Regions from separate parts of the Arthrobacter sp. CC3 genome, predicted to be linked through region 1. Evidence: riboswitches for the same ligand, from Rfam matches in the RefSeq annotation. Region 1 holds a riboswitch; each other region holds the start of a gene.
What was found. A riboswitch is a leader RNA that binds a small molecule or an ion and turns the genes downstream of it on or off. The one in region 1 is predicted to bind cyclic di-AMP.
Positions count from the first base shown of each region.

Region 1 (4,810 bases):
CCGCCAGCGGTTCATATCCAGCATTAAGAACGAGAGTGCGCATGCACATACCTCTTCACGGCCGCACCCGTCAGGGGCTCGAGGGCCGGCTGCCCTCTGCTTGTCCGGGCTATGGATCGACAACACAAGAGTAAACACTCAAGTGGCCTATCGCCGAATCGGCTCCTTACCATAGACTCCGTGTCGGCAAAAATTCACCTGCCGGAAACGCAAAAGGACCCCAGCCCGAAGGCAGGGGTCCTTTTGTTACGCGGAAACCGGGGTATTAGCCGCCGACGCGGATGAAGACCGGGCCGGAGCCAACGTTGACGCTGAACAGGACGGTTGTTCCGCCGTTCCAGCCCCCGTGGACGGCCATGCCGTTGCCGACGTAAACAGCAATGTGGGCCCTGCCCATGCCGCCGTCTTGATAGTAAGCGAGATCGCCAGGCTGGGCTTCAGCTGCACTGACGGTGCGGCCCAGGGACAGGTAGCCTGCGGGCCAGCCGCGGTAGTTGATGCCAACCGCAGCGAGAGAGTTTGTCACAAGCATCGTGCAGTCCTGGGCAACGCCGAGCTGGGCGTACGCTGCAGCCGCGATCGCGGCACCGTTTCCGCTGGCGGCAGCGGGGGCTGCAGCTGCGGGGGCGGCCGGGGCCGACACGGTCGCGGCAACCGGAGCAGCCTCGGGAGCAGCTTCCTGAACCTCGACGACAGGCTTGGGAGCCTCGACGACCGGAGCCGGGGAGGTGGAGACAGCCGGCTTCTCGAAGGAGATGGCAATACTGGAAGCGGCCGAGATGTTGGCCGGAGCAGAGGACTGCACTTCCAGGGTGGAAGCAGAGGTTGCTTCGCGCTGTACGTTGGTATCGGCAGCGTTCGCTGCGATACCGCTGGTCAGGACCAGGCCGGAAGCTGCAGCGATAACCGCAGCCTGGCGGCCCACGCCGCCGGCGTTGTCGCCGACAGCCTTGGCAATGACAGCAAGCGAGTTGGTTTTGGTAACCTCGGCGCGGTGCCGTGCGATCGCACGAGTAGTCATTATTTCTCTCTTTCGTTTTCCTCAGACTGCGTGGCAGGCCGCGGTTTGGACGCTCCGGCATCTTGGGGGTAAGCCGGAACGGCCCGAACAGGTTTATATAGCGAAGAACGCGCGCTTCAGCGACGGGAAACCCGTGATGGAGCGAAGCGCCGCGTGTTCTAGCGAAGCGTGTAGAACGCGGATGTGCCCGTGGCGGACACAGCGTGCAGGAGCGTGCCCTGCGACGGGTTCAGCGCGCTGATCATCATGCCGTTGCCGACGTAGATGCCAACGTGAGCTCCGCCGTTCTGCATGACCAAGTCGCCCGGCGCCGGGGTGGCGGTGGGCTTCATGGCGGTCCATGCGTTGGTGCGGGGGATGCTGATGCCGGCCTGGGCGTAGACCCACTGGGTGAAGCCTGAGCAGTCCCAGCCGCTGGGGGTGGTGCCGCCCCAGACGTAGGCGCTGCCAATGCCGGTGTACGCTATGGCGGCGAGGCCAGATGCTGCTGCAGAGGAGGCGGCGTCGGCAAGTTTGCCGGCCTTGGCCTCCCCGTCAGCTGCTGTGGGGTTCTCACTGGCGTCGGTACCGGTGGATTGTGCCCGGACGGTTTCAATCTTCGGCGCTGCCATCGTGGTGACGGACGGACGCTCGAAGGAAACAGTCGCTGTCGGTTCAGCGCTTACGGCCAGCTGGGCTGACTGAGAGCCGGACTCCGTCGAAGCGGAAACACCCAGGTTGGTATCGGCGGCATTTGCCGGCATGCCAACACTGAGGATCAGTCCGGACGCGGCTGCGATCACAGCCGCCTGGCGACCTACGGTCCCGGCGTTGGCAGTAACAGCCCTGGACACGGAGTTCAACGGGTTCGTACGAACCGTTTGCGCACGGTGGCGCGCAGAAGTGTTGCGTGTAGACACGAAGGTAGCCTCTCCCAATGCCTACGAGGTGAGCTGTCGGATTCGGATGGGAGTCACCCGGCCGCGCGGCTTCCTGGGAAGCTTTTGCGACTTAACCCCAAGGTCTTCTTGCGAAGACCAAAATTGGTTCCCCCGCCTCTGCCAGACGATGTCATGCGAACGGACCTTGAGCGGTGGCAGAGTTAGGCAATCCACTCAAGAGCGCCAACTTCGGAAAAGTTGGCGTGCTTTAAACGGTACAGGAATTCCGATCGCATGTCACATTCAGGTCACGGCATGTCACAGGAATGCGAGAGTAACCCATCGCTTGGTCAGAGCCAGCCGGTGGGGTCGACGACTTCGCCGTTGACCATCACTTCGAAATGGAGGTGGCAGCCGGTGGAGGCTCCGGTGGTCCCGGCGAGCGCCACGACGTCCCCGCGGCCCACCTTTTGCCCCACCTGGACACTGGAGGACGACAGGTGGTTGTAAGTGGTTTCGAGGCCGTTGCCGTGGTCGATCACCACGCGGTTTCCGCCGCCATAGGGGTGCCAGCCCGAAAAGGTTACTGTTCCGCTCGCAGCGGCGAGGACGCTGGTGCCGCACTGTGCCGCATAGTCCTGGCCCCGGTGGAACTCACCTGAGCCACCCGTGATCGGGCTAGTGCGGAAACCGAAGGGAGATACCGAAATCATTTGTTCCAGCGGAGCCCCCAAGCTGCCCGCGGAGGCCGCACGCGTGATCGTCCCTGCCGACTGTGCGCTCAGGAGCTGTTTCAGCTTGCCGTCGGGATCGCCCTTGGTGGCCACGTAGGTCCGATTGAAGTCGATCTTGGCACCTGCAGCAACGGACACTTCGGGCTGGGGCGCAACCGAAGCGGTGGCGGCAGCGTTCCCGGTGTCCGCAGTGGACATCATGGGCCCGGTCGACGGGACGGAGACGGTGAGCACCAGTCCGGCGGCGGCGAGGGCAATGCCGGCCTTCTGACCCACGCCGCTTGCCGAAGCGAACTCCGTCACCTGGCTGAACAGGCTGCGGCGTCGGCGCGCATCACGGTGTGCATCGCGCGGCCTGACCGTCATAACGGCTTCGGCCACGGGGTACTCCGAAGCGGGACCGGTCGCCCTGCGGCGGCCCCTGACGGTCTGCGTGGTCAAGAATTATCCTCTCTGGAGAGCCTGCGAAGTTAGCTGTCGGATTCGGGTCAGAGAGTGCAAAGACCCGGTCCGCCATTGCAAGGCATCCGGCACAGGTGTCCCTAGGGAATCCTTCGTCGGAGGTGACTTGCCGCTGACGGACTTCACCCCAAGGCCGTATTCAACGGCCGATTGTGGTTCCTCCGCCTCTGCCAGGAGATGGTTCTGACGCTGATCCGCTGGCAGAGCTCGGCTTCGGATCAGGTAACGCTTTTGTATCGGCGCTAGTGCTCAACTATAGGCGATTAATCAGCGCGGTAATAATTCCGTTATCTGGGTCTCAGTAAGTTGTAGGTGGTCCTACCACTACGCCGGTTAGCTGACCGTAACAAACACGTGGGCAGCAACCTCGGGCGGCAACTCCAGCGCGCCTTCGATCTCGGGCACACGCACGGAGATGTATTCGCCGACGCGCTCGAGGGCCAGGGACGCTCCGGGCCGGATTCCGCCTTCATCCAGCTGCACCAGCAACTCCGGCTCAACCTGGATGGGTTCGGCCAGCCTGCTCACGGTGATACGCGAGTCGGCCCCGTACGCGGTCATGGCCTCAAGGAGGTTGACCACACCGTCGGTGAAAGCGGGAGCCGGCTGACCGCCAAGCGCCGCCAGTCCCGGAATGGGATTGCCGTAGGGGGAAACGGTGGGGTGGTTGAGGAGTTCAAAGATGCGACGCTCCACCCGCTCGCTCATGACGTGTTCCCAACGGCAGGCTTCGTCATGGACATACGCCCAGTCCAGTCCGATCACATCGGCCAGGAGCCGTTCCGCGAGGCGGTGTTTGCGCATGACTTCGGTGGCGCGTTTCCGGCCGGTTTCAGTCAGCTCAAGGTGCCGGTCCCCCGAAACAACCACCAGCCCGTCACGCTCCATCCGCCCGATGGTCTGCGAAACGGTGGGTCCGGAGTGGCGCAGCCGTTCGGCAATCCGGGCGCGGAGAGCCACGATGTTCTCTTCCTCAAGCTCCAAGATTGTCCGAAGATACATCTCCGTGGTGTCGATTAGATCGGTCATCCAGCTCAGCTCCTCGAGCACAGTCCTTGCGTCAGTCCCACCGTACCGCGCAAAGGCTTCCACGTTGGCCTCGGCGGGGTGGACCTGCATCCACCAACCAGCCGCTGGGAAAAGCCCCACGGGATCAGCCAGGCCGGCTTCGCGGCCCACTGTACGACAGCATCCAGCTTAGCCTATTTTGAATTACTCCGGATAATCTTCAGCGTATCGCTCTGACCTGCCGCCGGGATGTCTCAGTGACTGGACTATGACGGATGCCGTTCCCTCCCCCGCAGGCACGTCAGGCAGAATATAGGGGATTCCCCTGCAGGAACCCGTGCACTGCCGGGCCCACGTCCACGCCGGAAACCACGTCCACGCCGATAAATTGGAGCCATTGTGAGCGACACCAGCATCACTATCCCCGCCAACCTCCTGCCCAAGGACGGACGGTTCGGCGCCGGGCCATCAAAGGTCCGCCCCGAACAGATCGAAGCACTGTCTGCCGCCTCTGCCACCCTCCTCGGCACGTCGCACCGCCAGGCCCCGGTGAAGAACCTGGTGGGATCTGTCCGCAGCGGCCTCAGCGAATTTTTCCGCGCCCCCGAAGGCTACGAAGTCATCCTCGGAGTGGGCGGCTCAACGGCGTTCTGGGACGTCGCGGCGTTCGGACTGGTGGACAGCAAGGCCCAGCACCTCTCGTTCGGCGAATTCGGCTCCAAGTT
Region 1 is NZ_JARCCY010000036.1:24,253-29,062, reverse strand. It holds gene PV761_RS18445 (HNH endonuclease) at 1-43, opposite strand, end outside; gene PV761_RS18440 (NlpC/P60 family protein) at 266-1,021, opposite strand; gene PV761_RS18435 (NlpC/P60 family protein) at 1,180-1,854, opposite strand; cyclic di-AMP (ydaO/yuaA leader) riboswitch at 1,925-2,119, opposite strand; gene PV761_RS18430 (M23 family metallopeptidase) at 2,232-3,056, opposite strand; cyclic di-AMP (ydaO/yuaA leader) riboswitch at 3,060-3,270, opposite strand; gene PV761_RS18425 (metal-dependent transcriptional regulator) at 3,411-4,106, opposite strand; gene serC (phosphoserine transaminase) at 4,485-4,810, shown strand, end outside.

Region 2 (4,810 bases), on a different contig from region 1:
CTACCACCCCGCGCTTCATGGTCCACGGTTTCGAAGTGCCGTCCGGGGCAGGCCAGCCGCCGGGCTGTCTGGGCGAGCCCCATCCGGCCGCCGGCGGGAAACCGGAGCCAGCGGCCGACGACGGCGTTCCCCACCCACCGCCCTGCCCGCCACCCGCGGGGCTGCTGGCAAGGCCGCGCACAGCGCCGGCATCCTGAAGCGGCTTGCCTTCCGTTGTCCCGTCAGCATCGCTCTCCGGTACAGGCGTGGGGTGGTTGTTGTTCATGGCGTTCTCCTGGGGCAGGGGGCTTGGTCCACTCCAGACTCCGAAGGGTTCCTGTGCGGGGCCTGTGCGGGACAAGAGGTCAAGCTGTGACCTTTCCAATGCCCCTTTCCGCCTCGCGAAGGCGGCCGATCCGCACCGGTCGGCCAGACAAGGGCCCGTCCGCGCGTTCAGCTCGCTAGGCTGGGATTCACAGCTGGCACACAGGATCCCCATAGCGCCGGCTCAACCGCAGATCGGAGAGTTGTCCCATGGCCACTTCGCACTCCATGACTAACAACCTTCCCCAGCTCACCCACCCGGACGGCTCCCCCATCCGGGCTTTGGTGGTGGACGACGAACCCAGCCTCTCCGAGCTTATGAGCATGGGCCTGCGGATGGCAGGCTGGTCCGTAGCCGTCGCGGGAGACGGTCCCGAAGCCGTGAAGCTGGCCAAGGAGTTCCGCCCGGATGTCCTGGTGCTGGACGTGATGCTCCCGGGGTTCGACGGCGTCGAGCTGCTCACCAGGATCCGCGCCTTCGCGCCGGAGGTGCCTGCGCTCTTCCTGACGGCGAAGGATGCCGTCCAGGACCGCATCCTCGGCCTGGCCGCCGGCGGCGACGATTACGTCACCAAGCCCTTCAGTATGGAAGAGGTGCTCCTCCGCCTGCACCGGCTGGTCCAGCGCTCCGGGGTGGCCGCCATGGACACCGCCGAACTGGTGGTGGGCGACCTCGTCCTCAACATCGACACTCGTGAAGTGACCCGCGCCGGCGAGGAACTGCAGCTGACGGCCACGCAGTTTGAACTCCTCCGTTACCTCATGGAAAACCCCAAGCGCGTGGTCAGCAAGGCCCAGATCCTGGACCGTGTGTGGGACTACGACTTCGGCGGCCAGGCCAATATCGTGGAGCTCTACATTTCCTACCTGCGCAAGAAGGTGGATGCCACGCACCCGCCCATGATCCACACCGTCCGCGGCGCAGGCTACGTCATCAAACCGGCGGATTGAGGTGCCCACGCTTTCCGGCGAGATCCGCAAGGACCGCCGCCGCTGGCTCGATCCGTCCACGTGGCACCTCCGCACCCGGCTGGTGCTGGTGGCCATGGCGTTGCTGGTGGCCATCTGCGGCGCCATTGGCCTGTTCAGCTACGCGTCCATGGATTCCTTCCTGACCAAGCAGCTCGACGATCGCTTAAGCCAGGCCTCAAGGCTCTCCAACGAAGCGGGCAGGCCACGGCTCGGCAACCCGGCCGGCAGGCCCGACCCGCTGGAGGGCAAGGGCCAAGGAATCGGAACCCTCATTGCCCGGATCGACAACGGAAATGTCAGCACCGCCGGGTTCCTGGCCAACGACGCCACGACCGCATCGCTCTCGGCCGAGGACGACCAGGTCCTGTTGGCCCTCCGGCACGACGCAAGCCCGGTTGACCGGACACTGTCCACCGGCTCCTACCGCCTGGTTGCCGTGGAAGCGCAGTACGGGGACGTGATTGTCACCGGGCTCCCCCTCGATGAAAAGCAAAACACGCTCAACTCTCTGGTGTGGACCATGGTGATCGTGTCGATGGGAGGGCTGGTCCTGATCGGCCTGGCCGGAACGGTCCTCATCCGCCGCACCATGAAACCGCTCGAGCAGCTGTCTGAGGTGGCCACGCAGGTTTCGAACATGCCGCTCGACGCCGGCGAAGTGGCACTGGCGGTCCGGGTACCGCCGTCGAACGCGCACCCCGGAACTGAAGTGGGCAGCGTTGGCCACGCCCTCAACCTCATGCTGGACAACGTGTCCAAGGCACTCGAGGCCCGGCAGCAGAGTGAGACGAAGGTGCGCCAGTTCGTGGCGGACGCTTCGCACGAGCTACGCACGCCGCTCACTGCCATCCGCGGCTACACAGAACTGATGCGGATGACCGAGGACTTCACGCCTGACGGCAAGAAATCGCTCGCCAGGGTACAGAGCCAGTCGGAACGGATGACCACCCTGGTGGAGGATCTCCTGCTGCTGGCACGGTTGGACGAAGGCCAGCCGCTCAAGATCAGCGACGTGGACCTGACGCAACTGGTGGTGGAAACCGTCAGCGACGAGAAGGTCATGGCGCCGGACCGCGTCTGGCAGCTTGAACTGCCGGACGAGCCCGTTGTGGTCCGCGGCGACGCCAAGCAGCTGCACCAGGTGCTGGCCAATCTCCTCTCCAATGCCCGCAAGCACACGGACCCCGGAACCACCGTGGTCACCGGCGTGATGCGGTCCGCCGACGGCAGTGCCGTGGTGACCGTGACGGACAACGGTGCGGGGATACCGCCGGAGTTCGTCGACCGGGTCTTTGCCCGCTTTGCCAGGGCGGACGCCGCCCGCACCAGTCCGGCCCGCTCCGCTTCAGGTGCGGGCGCCGGCGGCGCAGCCGCGTCCGAAGGAACCAGCGGACTGGGCCTGTCGATCGTGCAGTCCATCGTGGAAGCGCACGGCGGAACCGTCGAGGTAAATTCCCGCCCGGGCCGCACCGAGTTCGCCCTCCGCCTGCCCTGCGAGCCGCCGGCAGCCTAACTCCGGTTCCAGAGCGGCGAGCCAGCCGTTCCGGCGCAAGTCAACGCGCCGCCGTCGTGATCCTCGTTACCGAAATGTGACTTAAGCGCGATACTCCTGTACCGTTTTTAGAGTGCGGCCACCGTTCTAGCCGCATATCCGGATGGACGCCAAACTCTGCCGCTACCCGGATTTCCTCATGATTAGGCAGAGGCGGGGGACCCAGGTCTCCGGGCATCTTGCACAGCCGCCCTCGGGGTGAAGCCGACACGTGAAGTTCCGTGCGGCCGGATGACCTCATCCGAACCCGACAGCTAACTCCGCCGGCATCGAGAGGCAACCATGACTAAATCCACGCTAGAAGTACGTCCGGAGCGCGCTTCCGACGAGTCCAAGACGCCTGCGGAACGTTCGCGCCACCGCGCCGAGCCAGCCACCACCGCATCCCCATTGGCCCGGCTTGCTGCCGGACTGCAGGGTTCCGGCCGCCGCGCCGCTGTAGTAGCCACGGCCTGCGCCGTCCTGATCGGAGTCGGCGCCGCCGGCCAGGCTTCAGAACCTGCAGCCCCGGCTACGTCTGCAACCGGCGAAGCCAGCGCCGCAACCGCAAACGCCGAGTCGAAGCTCGCGTTCGAAAAGATCCTGGTATCGGCCATGCCCGCCCCGGCGTCCGTCAGCCTGGCAGCTCAGTCGTCCGACGTGCAGCCGGCACCGGAGGAGAAGTCCGCACCGGAAGCACCGGCACCCGCGCCTGCACCCGCACCTGCTGCGGCCCCGGCACCGGCTCCTGCCCCGGCACCGCCAGTAGCCGTGGACGACCCCGCAGCTGCCCAGGCGTACGCCGCCTCGCAGCTCGGTACCTACGGCTGGGCGGCCGACCAGATGCAGTGCCTGACCACCCTGTGGACCAAGGAATCCGACTGGAAGACCACAGCCACGAACGCCAGCAGTGGCGCGTACGGCATTGTCCAGTCCCTGCCGGCCGAAAAGATGGCCAGCGCCGGATCCGACTACCTGACCAACTTCCGTACCCAGATCAATTGGGGCTTGAACTACGTGAAGGAACGGTACGGTTCCCCCTGTGGCGCCCTGAACTTCCACTACGCCAACAACTGGTACTAAGCCGGCGCACCCTCGCCGGACTTGGTCCGCATGAGCCGAAGGCCCCGAATCCACGCGATTCGGGGCCTTCGGCTGTTTTGCGGGATTTGGCTCCCCCCGTTCCCGGGGCCACAAGGTTTTCACAAGGTTGTGGAGTGACTCTGGGTCGCCGCCGCTTTCCATCGTCTTCCAAGCGGCGGCCGGCCCCCGGGCCGTCGTCAAGATGCAGGGAGCACAACAATGAAAAAATGGTTAGTTCCGACGGCCGTCCTGGCCTCAATCTTCGCGGCTGCCGCGCCGGCCGTTGCTGCCCCTTCCGGCCCGCCGATCACTGTGGACGGACCCGCTTCATTCATGAACTGTGGTTTTCTCGTCACCGGTGAAGTCACCGGTAAGGCCAAAAACATCACGACTCCCTCAGGGGACATCATCAGCACTTCTCCCGGGCTGAAGATCACCCTGACGGGGCCAAACGGAAAGCCCCTGAAATTGGTCATCACCGGAGTCCTCTTCTTTTCGTTCCCCAGCGAGAATGTGGTCGAAGTGAGAGCGACCGGCAATAACCTCCTCCAACTCCCCTCCCCTGACGGGCTCGTCCTCACGCGGGGGAATGTCAACTTCTCCGTGGACTCCGACGGCAACGAATTGCGGAGATTCTCCGGGGCCGGCACGGCAACGAACATCTGCTCGCTGTTGGGGCCCTGACGCACCATCCGCGGCGGCGGTGCGTCCACCAATGACGGTGGGCGCACCGCCGCCGTCTCCTTGCCCGTTTCCAGACAACGGCAAAATCCCACAGGAGCTGCACAGCTTTGGCCTAAATCCTTCATATCCGCCGGTCGCATAGTGGAACCATGACGCTCACTGACCAGGCCGCGGGATCCATACTCCAACCGCAATCGCAGCCGCGGGCCGTCGTCGATCTTCCGTCCGGCAGCGTTT
Region 2 is NZ_JARCCY010000071.1:10,147-14,956, reverse strand. It holds gene PV761_RS23310 (hypothetical protein) at 1-265, opposite strand, end outside; gene PV761_RS23305 (response regulator transcription factor) at 514-1,254, shown strand; gene PV761_RS23300 (HAMP domain-containing sensor histidine kinase) at 1,256-2,788, shown strand; cyclic di-AMP (ydaO/yuaA leader) riboswitch at 2,926-3,110, shown strand; gene PV761_RS23295 (hypothetical protein) at 3,110-3,889, shown strand; gene PV761_RS23290 (hypothetical protein) at 4,109-4,573, shown strand; gene PV761_RS23285 (dolichyl-phosphate beta-glucosyltransferase) at 4,723-4,810, shown strand, end outside.
Region 2: it holds a riboswitch for cyclic di-AMP, as region 1 does, so the genes downstream of both, PV761_RS23295 (hypothetical protein) here and PV761_RS18435 (NlpC/P60 family protein) in region 1, are expected to answer to the same signal.

Region 3 (4,810 bases), on a different contig from region 1:
TGCCGTGCCGACACCGCGAGCCACCGGGTGGTCCAGAACCTCGAGCGGCGCGAGTCCGGTCAGGTCTGCGATAGGCGCGGCCACGCCCGTGATCAGGGTGCCGAATTCCATGCCCCAGTGCGCCCACCATTGCAGGGATCCAGGCCCGACCGAGAACTGCCGGATCCCGGCGTCGCCCGTGCGGTGACGCTGGATCACGTGGCGCGCGACGTCGAGCAGGGCAAAAACTCCGGTGAGGATGAGAGCAGCGACAGCCATCACCCATCACCCCTCGTCACTACCCGGTTCATCAACATTATCGAATCGCTTCCTGCCGCCTAGGCTTTATACCATAACTTTTTGGCGATCCAGCGGCCCGGACGCATCCGCCTCCGGCAATTTCCAGATTGCTGACACTGCGTAAGCTGTTCTGCCCAGCCCGGCTTCGATGACCTTTGGTGAGTGACCAGACGCGCCCCGGACCGGGCCTCGACCGTACTTCGGAGATCAGAGATGGCGGCGTACATCTTTCACTTCTGCGCCGGCCTGGATCCCCTCGCTTGCGCTACCGATCGCCGGTATAAACGCGAAGCTTCCAGGGGACATGATTGGCGTGTGACGAAATTCGGCCCGAGGCCTGGAGGCGGCGGGTAGCGGGCCGACCCCGCCCAGCATGCCATCGGCGTGGCGGAAAGATGCTCGGCACGGGCTCGGCGTTGGACCGCTAGGTCCTGTGCGAAAGCGCCCCAGCTTCGGTGATCCCGGCCCGGAGTCCGTCCGGCTGCAGGGCATCTCTCCGTTCGCATCAGCGGCAACTTTTGCCCTCATCGCCAGGAGCCAGCGCCAGAGATCGCATCAGATCCCGACGCTCCACGGTAGAGCCGCGCACCAGCCCGGACTGTGGCCGTCAGGACGACCCGGGTTTTCCGGGAACGTGGACTGCGCCGAACTCAGTGATCATTTCCACTTCTTCCAGCGTCAGGAGTGCCGGCAGCTCAGGCGCACGGCCATCCCGGCTACCTCTGACGTGCAGCGAGTGCACTGGGCCATATGCAGCGCCTACATCTGCGGCATTACCGGGAATATCTTGTCCCGGCACACCGGCTACGAAATCGGACATCACCAGGGCCGTCCTGAAAGCCTGTCAGACCGTCTGCACGGACTCCCGGACGAGTGCGAATCGCATGCACGAGCATTGGCGTATCTGCATGGAAGCCGGCCGCCGCTGCGAGCAAGCTTGCGCGGAGCCCGCTATCAGTTGAATTTAGAGCCAGCCGGTGGGGTCGACAACTTTCCCGTTGACTTCAACCTCGAAGTGGAGGTGGCAGCCGGTGGAGGCGCCCGTGGTCCCACTGAAGGCCACCACGTCTCCCCGGGATACTGCCTGCCCCTTGGTCACGTTGAAGGAAGACAGGTGGTTGTATGTGGTTTTCAGGCCGTTGCCGTGATCCACGACCACGCGGTTCCCTCCGCCATACTGGTCCCAACTTGCGAAGGTGACGGTACCTGCGGCAGCGGCCAGGACGGAAGTGCCGCACTGGGCGACGAGGTCCTGTCCCCGATGGAAATCTCCTGAACCGCCTGTGATGGGACTGACCCGGAGCCCGAACGGCGAAACTGTGGTCATCGCAGCGAGCGGAGCGCCAAGAGTTCCAGCGGAGGCTGCGCGGGTGATGGCACCGGCCGACTGGGCACTGAGCAGTTGTTTCAGCTTGCCGTCCGGGTCCGCCTTCGTGGCTACCGGGGAGCGGCTGAAGTCGATTCGAGCTCCCGGCGCCGCGGAAATTTCAGGCTGTGGGGCGGTGGAAACGGCGGACGCGGCCTGAACGGGTTCCTGGGCGGCCATCACAGGGCCGGTCACCGGAACAGTCACGGTGAGTGCCAGGCCCGTTGCTGCCAACGCGATGCCGGCCTTCTGGCCGATACCGCTGGAGGCGGCGAAATCAGTGATCTGGCGGAAGGGTCCCCGGCGACGGCGTGCTTCGCGCTGCGGATCGCGGGGCCTGTCCGCGGTAAACACCTCGGTCGCCCGGCGCGCCGAAGCGGGGCCTGTCGCGCGTCGGCGGCCCCTGGAGTATTGCCTGGCCAAGATTTTTTCCTCTCCGGGTAAGCCTGCGAAGTTAGCTGTCGGATTCGGGTCAGAGAGTTCAAAGACCCGGTCCGCCGTAACAAGCACTCTGCGCAGAGATGTCCCCGGAAGGATTTTTAGCTCGATGAGGGCTTGCTGCTGACGGACTTCACCCCAAGGCAGTCCTGCGACTGCCGGTTATGGTTCCTCCGCCTCTGCCAGTTGGTGACTCGTGCACCTGATCCGCTGGCAGAGCCTGGCTCCGGATCAGGTAACGCTTTGGTATCGATGCTTCAGGCTCAACTATAGCTGACTAATCGGACCGTAATCGTTCCGTTATCTTTGCGGAAGGGGCGTCACGGCATTACGTGCGCCGGGTCAGCGCAACTGGAGGAGTCGGGGTCTCGCCCATCCCGTGCGCCACCATGCTGCTCATCGTCGCTTAAATATGGTTAAGGATTCGGAACGCCATCATTTGGCCTTGACCACTATCGGCCCGTCGCCTTTGATGCCGTCTGCCGCCTTTGACCCATGTGGCGGCGGCTGCGGAAGCTCTGACGTCGGACTTGATTCTTTCGTTGGTCCCAGAGGGCCCGTCCGAACCACATGAGACCGGCAATACTGACTTCACCCGCGGTTCGTTCGTGTGGAAACCTTCACATTCTCCGCTGGGAACAGCGGATCGTCAGGGCAGCCTGGGCCTCCGCCGGGCGTCCCGGCGTCCCAGGAACACCGCCGCCCCTCCCGCCATCAGGCTCAGGAAGAGAAGCACCCAGCCCCCGACCGTGAGGGCTGACGCCGCAGCCACCGCGCTGGCATCGGGCGTGGCAGGAGCAAGGGCGGCGTCAACGGCAGCGTTGGCCCACAGTCGGATGATGACGAAGAGTATCGGCGCCATCCACAACGCCCAACGCACGGTCTTGACGGCCACGTTCGTGCCGATCAGCAGGAGCCAACTGAAGCCGAAAATGAGAGGAAACAGCGTCCCCGCGGTTTTGTGGACGTAGCCGAGCTGCCCGCGGGCGTCATCGTCCATGGCAGCGCGCAGCTGCCCAACATACTCGGTGGAAAAGCCGCCCACAAGGGAATCCGGCATCGCGAGACCGCCGGACAACTGCGTCATCTGGTTCAGCGTGAGCAAGTGCAGGTACCAGAACAAGAAAAGGCTGGCTACGACGCCGGCAACAACGATCAGGTTGCTGTTACCTTGCGCCTTTTGCGGCGACCGGCTGGTTGTGGAGTTGATCACAGGAGGCAGTTGGTGGGCGGGGACCGTGGCTTTGCTGCCGTGTTTTTTGATGCGCTGGGCGGGAGTCTTGGCCATGGCCTCATTATCCCGCGCCAGCTTGATCCATCAGGACAACAACCTGATCGAACAGGTCGGGACCGGCCGGATGGATCCCTACTGTCTCAACGGCTGCCATGGCCAGGTGGCATGGCACGGGCCTCCGCCGGCACGGGTTTGGCCGGTTTCAGGCCACGACGAGCAGGCCGGTGCCGAACATGACGGCCAGGCCTGCCACGATTCCCCCGGCGGTCAGCGGCGTGAAGGTCTTTCCTTCGGGGTCCTTGAGCATTGGCAGGAGCTTGACAGCGACCTGGCCGACGGCCCCGGCGCCGAGACCGAGGAGGAATGCGCCCAGGGTGGGCTGGTACACGGTGGAGCCGATCAGTGCCCCGAGCACGGCAGGGGCGCCGGCGATCAGGCCCAGGACGGCGAGGCGGGCAAGGGAGGGTCTTGTTCGGGCCATGGGGGTGACGATGGCAAGGCCTTCGGTGGTGTTGTGGATGGCGAAGCCGATGATCAGGGAGGCGCCCAGGGCCAAGGAGCCCACGGCGTAGGCCGAGCCGATGGCAAGGCCCTCTCCGAGGTTGTGCAGCCCGATGCCGACGGCGATCAGTAGTGCCAGCCTGCGCGGCGAAAGTGCGGCGGGCTCCCCTGTGGTGTGCAGGTCCTGGTGCCGGCGCATCCAGGCGTCGGTCGCCTCCAGCACCAGGTAGGACAGCAGCGCCCCCAGGATCACGACGAGGGGTCCGCCGAAGGCGCTGGTGCCGGCGACGAGATCAAAGGCCTCAAGGGTGGCGTCGAAGGTCAGGAAGGCCAGCAGCCCGACGGTGACGCCGAGCAGTCCGCGCACCCAGGCGGCGGAGGAGCGCCGGACGAAAGGCATCCAGAGCATTCCCAGCGCCACCGGGATGACTCCGACGTAGACGCCGAGCAGTGCCATCAGGCCGAAAAAGGAGCCGTCGCGTTCGGGGCTCAGCGCGGCGGCGTCGATGGCGGCGGGGATCTTGCCCCCGATGGAGGTCACCAGGGCGATCTCGTAGGGGTCCCCGTCCACCCAGTGGTAGCTGACGGTGATGGTGCTGGTCTGCAGCGGGGCCATGGTCTCGGTGGTCTGGGTGAAGGCTGCGTAGTAGTCCGAGACGTTGACCTGGGCGATGGCCACCGGGTCCGGGCCTTCGTTGCGGACAGTGATGATGATCTGGCCCGGGGTCAGCCGGACGTCCTCCACCGCCACTTCTTCCTTGGGTGGAACTCCCTGGCCGAGCCGGGACAGGCCCGGGCCGTTCAGCAGGGAAAACAGGCCCAGGAGGACGGCTATCAGGACCAGGGGTCCGAGACCGAGCAGCCACCGGGGTTTCGGCCGCCGGACGACTGTCTGATCTGTTGACGTGGATGCCGGCGCTGACGTTGATGCCGGTGCGGCCGGTGTGGTGTGGGTGCGTGTCATGATGCGCTCACCTCGAAGAAGCCCATCC
Region 3 is NZ_JARCCY010000049.1:8,211-13,020, forward strand. It holds gene PV761_RS20870 (isoprenylcysteine carboxylmethyltransferase family protein) at 1-258, opposite strand, end outside; gene PV761_RS20875 (peptidoglycan DD-metalloendopeptidase family protein) at 1,244-2,068, opposite strand; cyclic di-AMP (ydaO/yuaA leader) riboswitch at 2,073-2,288, opposite strand; gene PV761_RS20880 (hypothetical protein) at 2,733-3,371, opposite strand; gene PV761_RS20885 (ZIP family metal transporter) at 3,520-4,782, opposite strand; gene PV761_RS20890 (multicopper oxidase domain-containing protein) at 4,779-4,810, opposite strand, start outside.
Region 3: it holds a riboswitch for cyclic di-AMP, as region 1 does, so the genes downstream of both, PV761_RS20875 (peptidoglycan DD-metalloendopeptidase family protein) here and PV761_RS18435 (NlpC/P60 family protein) in region 1, are expected to answer to the same signal.

Region 4 (4,810 bases), on a different contig from region 1:
GTTGCCGCTGGAGGCGTGGCCGATCAGGATCAGGGGCAGCACCCCTGCCATGGCCAGCAGCGCAGTAGCCGCCAGGGGCGCCGGGGACCGGACACTGAAGAGCAGAGTCGATACCATTGCTGCGATCATGACCACCGCCAGCCACGCATTGCCGGTGGGCAGTTCGCTGATGTAGGCGGCGAGGCCGGCGGAGAACTCGGGGCTGCCCGAGACGGGCAGACCGGCGATGTCCGCGAAGCCCAGCACCAGCACGGCGACGGCTGACAAGGTCCAGAGGACGCTGGCGGCGGCGGCCAGCATCATGATCCGGGTAAAGGCCGGATGTTCGGCCGCCGCCCGGGATGCCCGAACGTCACCGCCGTGGTCCCGGGAACCCCGTCCCGGAGCCTTCAGCAGGGGCGGGACGATGAACGTGGCAAAGACAAGGGCCCCGATCGTTGCAGCCATCGCGAGATTATGTCCGGTCTGCGCGACACCGTATCCCCACCGGACCAGCGCCCCCGGATCCCGGGCCTCAGCCGGAAGAGTTCCCCGGCCAAAGGCTGTCGCAACCAAAAGCACCGCCAGGGCGATTGCACAAGCGACAACCAGCCATACCGGCCTGGGCGAAACAGCCGGCCTCTCCTGTGAAGTGGAGGCTTTGAGGGCCACAATAAGTCCTAACCTGGTCCTGACCCCGTCCCGAAAGGGCAGGAAATGGAGCGCGAAACTGAGGGCAGCGCGCGACACCAGATTATCTGTAGAGTTGTTCACACGTTAATCGCCCGCTCCCAGACGGGCGTACCCGCGCCTGCCAGCACTCCGTACGGTTTGCCAGGGAACTATGGGGAAACGCGAAGCGTTAGCACGTAAAGGTAGCCTAGATGGATGACGCAGATTCCACCCCGAGCCCCCGCCGGGCCGGAGTGTTTTGTCCGGCTTGTCGATGCAGACAAAGTGGAGGCTGTCAGATCCAAGATGCCCGGGGACTCGGACGTGGCGGACCTGGCCGTGATCTTCGGGTTGCTCTCGGACCCTGGCCGGGTCAGGATCCTCATCGCTCTCCTCGAAGGAGAAATGTGCGTGTGCGACCTGGCAGCAACGACCGGTTTGAGCGAGTCCGGGGTCTCCCATGCCCTGCGCCTGCTGCGCGGGCCGCGGGTCGTGTCGGTGCGCCGTTCGGGAAGGATGGCCTACTACTCACTGGCCGACTCCCACGTCCGGATGCTTCTCGATCTCGGCCTGACACACGTCGGCCACACCGGTCAGGACCGGCTGCGGATGGTCGGAAGTGCTCACGCACCCTGACAGGTGCAGTCCGGTCCCGGCAGGGCGATACCCGGTGCAGCGATGTCTGTGCCTGACATGACCGGTCCGGTCTGGCTTCCGTCGCTGCCCCCGTCGCTGGCTGAATACCTGGCGCCTAACCTGCAGCCTGTTCCGCTAATCCCTGCCCTGATGCTCCTGGCCGCAGTGCTCTACCTGGCGGGGGCGATCAGACTGTGGCGGCAGGGCCGGCGCTGGTCCGTGGTGCGGACCTGTTCCTTCCTGCTGGGCTGCCTGGCCCTCATCGTGGTCATGGGCGCCGGCATTGAAGGGTACGGGCTGCGGATGTTCTCCATCTTCATGTTCCAGCAGCTGACCCTGATGATGGCCGTTCCGCCACTGCTGGTCATCGGATCCCCCGGGACACTGCTGCTGCGGGCAACACCGCACGGCAGGATGGGCCGCCCCGTCCTCCGGACAGCACTCTGGGGGCTGCGTTCACGATGGGGACGCCTGGCAATTCACCCCGCCTTCATGATCCCGCTGTTCCTGCTCAGCTTTTACGGGGTGTACTTCTCCGGGCTGGCGGACCTGCTGCTGCCGACCTGGTACGGCCACGTCGGCCTGGAACTGCTGTTTTTGATCTCCGGGATCCTGTTCACGGTGCCGCTGATTTCCGCTGATCCGCTGCCGAGCCGCCAGACCCACTTCGGACGGATGATCGACATCTTCGCGGAGATGCCGCTGCACGCCTTCTTCGGGGTGGTACTCATGATGGCCACCGCACCCATGGTGAAATTCTTCGCCACACCGCCTCCAGGCTGGAACATCAACCCGATAACGGACCAGGGCATAGCCGGCGGACTGGCCTGGTCCTACGGCGAACTGCCGGGAGTGCTCCTGCTGATGTTCATCCTGGTCCGATGGCAACGCGAAGAAACCAAATCCAATGCCAGTATCGACCGGGCCGAACTGACCGCAGGGACCCCCGAACTCGACGCCTACAACGACTACCTGCAGGAGTTGGCGGACAGGCCCGAACCGCGGCGCTGGCCCGAGTAGTCCGGGAACGATTTGACCCTCGTGAGAGTTGTACGGGTTGTAGAAAACACCATCTCCGTTGTTATCGAATTGTGACATATGTGGTGGTCGTGTAATGTTGATTCAGGCTTTTCTGTATTAAGCCTTGGCTCCGGACGCTCAGCCCCGCCGGCGGCGCCATACTACGAACTCACACGGCGGGGGCGGAGGACCCATTAACGGCAGCGTGCTGCCTTGGGGTTAAGACACACAGCGGTACGGGTCCACGCGGGCCGGCGCCGGAACTGTGTCCGGGCTTTTTTCCTTGGTCCGAACCCGACAGCTAACTTCGCAGGCGACCCGAAAGGATCAGCTGTGCCCCCCTCCCGCCACGGCCGCCGCCGCGCCCTTCCCCATGACCGCTCCCGCCGCCGCGCCGCCGCCCGACCTCAGGCTCCGTCCCCGCGCCCGGCCTGGCTGCCCGGGGCTTCGGCTTTTGCCGCTGTTGTCATGCTGGCCGCCGGCATACCCGCCGCGCATGCCGGACTTATTGCCGCCGCAGGTACCGTCGCCGCCGCCCAGCCGGCTGCTGTCGAGGCCGCTGCCCCGGCCATAGCAGCACAGGCACAGGCAGTCATCACCTATCCACGGACTGAAGTCGGGACCCGGCCCGCCGACCGGCCGGCGCCGGCAGCGCCTGCAGGATCCGCTGCCGGGACCCCCGCCGCAGCGGCGGCACCGCCAATGGCCGTACCTGTTGATTCCAGCCTGGGCGCGCCGCTGGCCAGCATGTCCATCTCCTCTCCGTTCGGATTCCGTACCAGCCCGATCACGGGAGGTTCGGGTGAGCTTCATACCGGGCTGGACCTGGTCGCCTCCTGCCAGACCGCAGTGTTCACCGCCGGCTCCGGGACCGTCGTGGAAGCTGGATGGTCCCAGAACGGTGGCGGGAACCGCATCGTGGTTGACCATGGCAATGGCATGAAAAGCACGTACAACCATCTGTCTTCGATAGAGGTTTCGGTCGGTGCGGTGGTGGCCAAGGGCCAGCGGCTCGGCGGGGCCGGAACGACCGGAAACTCCACCGGATGTCACCTGCACTTCGAAATTGTCCGAAACGGCGTAACTGTCGATCCGCAGGGCTGGCTCCGGTCGTGAACCTCACTGAGCCGCGTGAACAGCTCACGGCACCATCGCCGCTGCCCAGGAAGCGGCTCTGGGCTGTTTTCGTCACAGTCGTGGCCCTCACCGCACTGGGTTTCTTTGCCCTGGGCCGGCTTTCGACAGCGCCCGCACTCGTCCAGGACTCGGGCGCGGATGCGGGATTTTCCCGGGACATGCAGACCCATCACGCGCAGGCAGTGGAGATGGCCCTGTTGATCCGGGACAAGTCCGACGACCCCGAGGTCCGGGCGGTCGCCTACGACATTGCCACCGCCCAGCAGCATCAGAATGGCCAGATGTTCGCTTGGCTGCAGGACTGGGGCCTGTCCCAGGCCGGGTCAGCACCGCCGATGGCGTGGATGAGGGCCGGCGGTACTCATGACGGGTCCGGAGCCTCGCACGGGAGCCAAGGAGACGGCGCCGAAGGTGTCATGGAAGGGATGGCCACCCCGGAACAGATGCAGGCGCTTCGCGAATCCTCAGGTGCGGAGGCTGACTGGTTGTTCACGGACTTGATGATCCGCCATCATCAAGGTGGCGTCGCCATGGCCTCCGCCGGTACCCGCTTAGCGGAAACCTCAAAGGTCCGGGACTTCGCCGCCCGTATCGTAGAAGCCCAGACAGCTGAAATTACTGCCCTTGAAGAGCTCCGCGGCCGACTTTGACCGCACCTAAGAAAGCGAGACCGCCCATGTCTGGTAAACCGAAAGCCCACGAGGACCGTAAAGCGCTCCTGGCTGCGGTGCAGGCCAAACAGCGCGCGGCCGACAGGCGGCGGGCCTGGCTGATCTACGGCACGGGTGCGGCCGTGGTCCTCGCAATCGTCGCGGCGGTGAGCTTCGTCGTTGTCGGGGAGGTCCAGCAGCGCGACCGGCTTAATGCCGCGGCGGCCCGGCCCATCGACGGGGAGCAGGACTATCCCGACCAGTCCAGGAACCACACCAGCGAGCCCGTCAGTTATCCGCGGACTCCGGCCACGGGCGGGGACCATGCCCCGGTCTGGACGAACTGCGGGGTCTACACCACGCCCGTGGAACAAACGCGGGCAGTGCATTCTCTGGAACACGGGGCGGTCTGGCTCACCTACCGTCCCGACCTGGGCGCCGACCAGCTCGCCGAGCTGACGGCCTTGGCTGGCAAGCAGGACTATCTCCTGCTCAGCCCGGTAGCCGAACAAGCCAAACCCGTGGTGGCAACAGCCTGGGGCAAACAGCTCGCCGTGGACAGCGGCAGCGATGAACGTCTGGCCCCGTTCATCAAGAAGTACCGTCAAGGGCCGCAGTCCCCCGAACCGGGGGCCGTCTGTTCCGGCGGCATGCAGGGCTGACGCGATGCCAAGCAAGGACAGGGCACCCCGTGCCTACGGGTTCCTGCTGTCCTG
Region 4 is NZ_JARCCY010000013.1:1,392-6,201, reverse strand. It holds gene PV761_RS09790 (cytochrome c oxidase assembly protein) at 1-447, opposite strand, end outside; gene PV761_RS09785 (metalloregulator ArsR/SmtB family transcription factor) at 868-1,287, shown strand; gene PV761_RS09780 (cytochrome c oxidase assembly protein) at 1,330-2,307, shown strand; cyclic di-AMP (ydaO/yuaA leader) riboswitch at 2,452-2,637, shown strand; gene PV761_RS09775 (M23 family metallopeptidase) at 2,641-3,423, shown strand; gene PV761_RS09770 (DUF305 domain-containing protein) at 3,420-4,094, shown strand; gene PV761_RS09765 (DUF3105 domain-containing protein) at 4,121-4,756, shown strand; gene PV761_RS09760 (SURF1 family protein) at 4,761-4,810, shown strand, end outside.
Region 4: it holds a riboswitch for cyclic di-AMP, as region 1 does, so the genes downstream of both, PV761_RS09775 (M23 family metallopeptidase) here and PV761_RS18435 (NlpC/P60 family protein) in region 1, are expected to answer to the same signal.